2 regions of the Kribbella sp. WER1 genome follow, and region 1 is predicted to be linked to the other one. Evidence: riboswitches for the same ligand, from Rfam matches in the RefSeq annotation. Region 1 holds a riboswitch; the other holds the start of a gene.
What was found. A riboswitch is a leader RNA that binds a small molecule or an ion and turns the genes downstream of it on or off. The one in region 1 is predicted to bind cyclic di-AMP.
Positions count from the first base shown of each region.

Region 2: it holds a riboswitch for cyclic di-AMP, as region 1 does, so the genes downstream of both, ACXJJ3_RS42315 (hypothetical protein) here and ACXJJ3_RS18955 (C40 family peptidase) in region 1, are expected to answer to the same signal.

Region 1 is NZ_CM135186.1:3,941,812-3,944,199, forward strand. Features, by position in the region: gene ACXJJ3_RS18950 (threo-3-hydroxy-L-aspartate ammonia-lyase) at 1-618, shown strand, start outside; cyclic di-AMP (ydaO/yuaA leader) riboswitch at 896-1,064, shown strand; gene ACXJJ3_RS18955 (C40 family peptidase) at 1,064-1,918, shown strand; gene ACXJJ3_RS18960 (hypothetical protein) at 2,102-2,338, shown strand; gene ACXJJ3_RS18965 (response regulator) at 2,335-2,388, opposite strand, start outside.
Region 2 is NZ_JBSZTA010000002.1:58,823-61,210, reverse strand. Features, by position in the region: gene ACXJJ3_RS42315 (hypothetical protein) at 75-1,247, opposite strand; cyclic di-AMP (ydaO/yuaA leader) riboswitch at 1,444-1,601, opposite strand; gene ACXJJ3_RS42310 (hypothetical protein) at 2,192-2,388, shown strand, end outside.

The sequences.
Region 1 (2,388 bases):
GAGGTGGTGACGTACGACCGGTACACGCAGGACCGGACCGCGCTGGCGCAGGAGCTGGCGGCGGACCGCGGGCGGACGCTGATCCCGCCGTACGACCACTGCGACGTGATGGCCGGGCAGGGCACGGTCGCGCTCGAGCTGATCGAGGAGGTCGGGCATCTCGGCGCGCTGCTGGTCCCGGTCGGGGGCGGCGGGCTGATGGCCGGCTGCGCGACCGCGGCGACATTGATGTCGCCGGGGATCCGGATGATCGGCGTCGAGCCGGCCGCTGGCGACGACCACGCCCGGTCGCTGGCGGCCGGCGAGCGGGTGCGGATCGACGTACCGCGGACGATCGCGGACGGGCAGGCGGTCGAGTCGCCGGGCGAGCTGACGTTCGCGGTGAACCGGCGGCTGGTGGAGTCGTTCGAGCTGGTCAGCGACGCGGAGATCGTGGCGGCGATGGCGTTCGCGTTCGAGCGGCTGAAGATCGTCCTCGAGCCGAGCGGGGCCAGCGCGCTGGCGGCGTTGCTGGCCGGGCGGATCCACGGGCTGCCGGAGCGCGTCGGAGTGGTGCTGTCCGGCGGGAACGTCGGCCTGGAGCGCTTCCTGGAATTGCTGAAAACTCAAGAACTTTAGGGTGCCCTGAGCACGTTCTGTGCCCGTTGTCACAGAAAGCCACCGGCGAATGTGACCGAGGACACATCGAATCGCTCAGTGGGCGCCTGAGCCCCGCTCGGACGCGCTCAGGACACCTGGTGTTCATCCACACTTGCTGACCCGTCAGAGGACCGTTGAGGGCCTTTTGAGAACGACTTTGTGGATTGAAGGGTTTGCGTCGTGATCGTTCTGTTATACAGTCGTCGGCGGTTCGGTAACCAACACGAACCGCACACGAGTCAACGCCGAGCTCCGCCAGGCTCGTGTGCTCCCCTCGAATACCAATGGCGGAGGTGGGGGACCCAGGAAGTTGGGTCTCGACCGTGAGTGGTCGAAACCCTGGGGTGAAGTCCGCGGGAGCGGACCGGGCTATGAATCCCAGCCCGAACCCGACAGCTAACTTCACAGGCGTCGGGAGACAACCATGCCCGTCACTGCCCGACGGACGACGCTTTCGCGCGCCGTCACCGCTGAGACCAGTACCGACCGGCCCGTCGGCCGGACCCTGGCGAAGCACCGCAAGACCAGCAAGTCCGGTGCGCCCCGCGCCGCAGCCGCCGTCCTCACGGTCGGTCTCGCTGTCGGTGGTGGAGCCGCGCTGAGCATCGGCGCCACCCCCGCGACCGCGTCCGCGGCCGCCATGACCGCCGCCCAGCAGCGGGGTCACACGAGCATCCCGAGCCGGCCGCTGCTCCGGAAGGGCGACTCCGGCCCGACCGTGAAGTACGTCCAGAAGGCCCTGCACCTGGGACCGGACGGCTACTTCGGCAACAGCACCGTCGCGGTGCTGAAGAAGTTCCAGACGTCCTGGGGCCTCAAGGCCACCGGCTACACCGACAAGAACACCTGGGGCCGGCTGACCTGGGCCGCGAAGCACAAGGTGCTCTACGGCAACCACGGTGCGAGCTCGGCCTCGGCCGCCGTCGGTACGTTCCGGACCAAGGTGCTCAAGGAAGCCGCCAAGCTCAAGGGCACGCCGTACCGCTACGGCGGCACGAGCACCAGCGGCTTCGACTGCTCCGGCTACACCGGCTACGTGTACAAGTACGCCGGGCACAAGCTGCCCCGCACGTCGCGTCAGCAGTACGCCGCGACCAAGCACATCAGCCGCAGCGCCGCCAAGCCGGGCGACCTGGTGTTCTTCCACAACGGTGGCGGCGGTGTGTACCACGTCGGCATCTACGCGGGCGGGAACATGCTGTGGCAGGCCTCGAAGCCGGGACGTCCGGTGGCCAAGTCGAAGATCTGGAGCAGCAGCGTCTCCTTCGGGCGCGTCTGATCCCTGACCGGCGGCCGCCCTGCCCCCATCGGGCGCCGCCGGTCGTCAGCGTCCCTCCCCCAGGCACGCTGGCTTCCGAAACCGGCCCGGGCCGTCGCCCCCACCCCTCCGACGGTCCTGGCCGGTTTCCTTTTGTTCACCCGCGGCTCCTACGCTGACCGCTCTTCGACAGCGGAGGCGTGCGTGAAGCGACTGGTGATAGCGCTCTGGGCCGTCTCGATCGGCCTCAGCACTTACGCCTACACGCGGGCACTCGTGGAGCGGTCACACGAAACCGGCAAGTCCCAGCTCCGGGTCTTCCTCACGTCCGGTGACGAGATGGTCATCTGGCACCAAGCCCCGGGCTGGTTCTACCCGGTGCTCTGGCCCCTCTCGATCCTTACGTTCGTGCTCACGATCATGTACGTGCGCAACCGCTAGTCGTCCAGGAGGCCGGCCTCGTAGGCCAGGATCGCGACCTGGACGCGGTT
Region 2 (2,388 bases), on a different replicon from region 1:
ATTCGCTGAGTCGTGATTGCGGGGAACGCTGGTTGGACCGCCGGTCCGGCGGGGCGGCGCGGACGAGGCCAGGGTCAGAAGGGCGCCTGCTCGTCGTCGTCCCACTCCTCCGCGTCGGGGGTGAGATCCTGCCACTCTTCCTGGTCGGGCAACGACCACGACAGCAGCGGCTCTTTGAAGCCGGCCTTCGGCATCTCCCACTCGAGCTCCTGCCGGAGCTCGCGGACCAGGTCGAGCCGGTCCCCCGGCGGGACGTTCTCCGTCCGGAGCTTGCCCGCGTACGGGGCGACGGTCGCCGCGGCCGCGGCCCACCGCGGTGCCGCCCGGGCGGCCTGCTTGATGATCGTCTCGCGGAAGAACTGCTGGATGCTGGGCAGCGAGTCCTCGGTGACCAGGGTCAGGTCGGCCAGGCTCAGGTCGGTGCGCAGCTCCTCGAACAGCTTGCCGGTCATCTTGTGCGGCAGCGTCGCGAACTGGCGGCGGGTGGTGTGCAGGAGGAACCCGAGATCCTTGGCCATCCAGCCCAACCACGGGTGCGCCCGCCGGCAGACGAAGATCGGCACCATCGGCTGGGCCGGGTGCTGCATCTGCAGGGCCGCGGCCTTGCCGAGGAGCTGGTACACCTCCTTGTGGATCGGGTAGAACCACTGCCGGCGGTTCTTCATCTCCATCGGGAGCGCGAACGGCAGCCGCGGCAGGCCGGTGGCCGGGTCGATCGAGTGCAGCCAGGCGCCGGAGTCCAGTGCGCCGTACAGCTTGACGCCCATGACGTTGCGGACCTCGCCGAAACCGGGCTCCATCGGGATGAGATGGGTTCCGGCAATGGACAGCGAGTGGCGCAGCACCGCCTCGCCGGCGTCGCCCGAGGTGGTCGACACTGCGAAGAACCGCCCGTACAGCTGGCCTTTGCGCGCGACGGCTCGGTTGATTGCGGTCTCCCGCCGACGCCGATCGGCCGGCACCAGGAGCTTCACGACCCGGTTGCCCTTGGTCTTGTGGGTCACCTCGTCGAGCGCGTGCAGTGCCCGCAGGCCTTGGACGGCCTCGGTGACGATGTGGGAGTGCAGCCAGTCGTGCTGCTCGTTGTAGACGACGCCCCGCTCGCACAGGCGCGCCTCGAGCTCGGCGTGCGCGACCGCCAGCTCGTCATCGAGGAGGTCCAGGACGGCTTGGCGCGCCAGCTGGAGCCAGTCGTTCTTGCTCCGGGCGTGTCCAGCGCCGTGCCCGGAGGTCTCCTTGGGGCTCATTTTTACGTTTGCTCCCTGCGCGGAGAGCGTATGTAGAGGTTTCTTTGCCCAGGGCTCCCAGCTGCCGCCCGCTGCCAGATCCGGATCAGGGCAGCCGAGCGCGCGCGGCGGCTCGCGAGGCCGGCTGACGCGGCGAGCGGCCTGCGGCTGGCGTCAGGCAGCGCAGGGCCGCCCGGAGATCCGGAACTGGACATGCTGGAACTCTCGACGCCTGCGAAGTTAGCTGTCGGGCTCGGGCTGAGAGTCGGCCCGGTCCGCTCCCGCGGACTACCACCCCAGGGCCCCGGCAACTGCCGGCCACGGCCCAACTTCCTGGGTCCTCCACCACTGCCGTACGTTCGGCTGATGCGTGGATGGCCCGGCAGCGCTCGGCGTTGACCAGCACGCGGTTCGTCGGGATCGGTGAACCACCCATGAATGTACGACGTCCGCGCGGATGCGCCAAAACCCTTATCCACAAGGACCGCCGCGTGTCGTCGATCCCGCGGTGGGCAGGTGCGGTGCGCCCGGCGAGACGTTCGGATGTGCTCCATCGCCGCAGCGAACCAGACCGGCCTGGTTAGTGTCGCGTCGAGCGGATCTCGGCGGAACCTGCCGTCCGGGCCGGCGGCGTCGGCGGTGGAAGAGCCGGGCGGCGCGGACGATCCCGCGGATCCGCTCGGACGTGGCCGGCCTGCGGCCGGGTGGTGCCGACTTCGTCGGCGCAGTACTGCAGTACCCCCCCTCCTGACCCTCCAGTCTGACCCGACACGTCTGCTCCGCAACCGCCGTCGCCCCCGGCGGATGCGCGTGTTCTCCGCTGCGCTCCGCCCACGCACACCGCCCGTCGGCGGCTGCTCCGCAGCCGCTTACGGGTGAGACGTTCCGTGCCAGGCGGGGAGCCGAACAGTCGGCCAAACCAGAGCGTCGACACCCACGCCAGGCAGGAGCGGAGCACTGTCCCGATGACCACCACCGCCGAACGGTATGCCCGTGCAGCCCAGTCCCTCGGCTTCCTCCGCGGCGCGCTGATGACCGACGACCCCGACAGCATCATCGCCAGCGCCTTCACCGCCCTCGGAGTGCTCTGGGGAACTGAGTCCCGGGCGATCTGGGACGAGGCGAGCCAGATAGCGCAGGAGCTGGAGGTGGGCAACGGCTA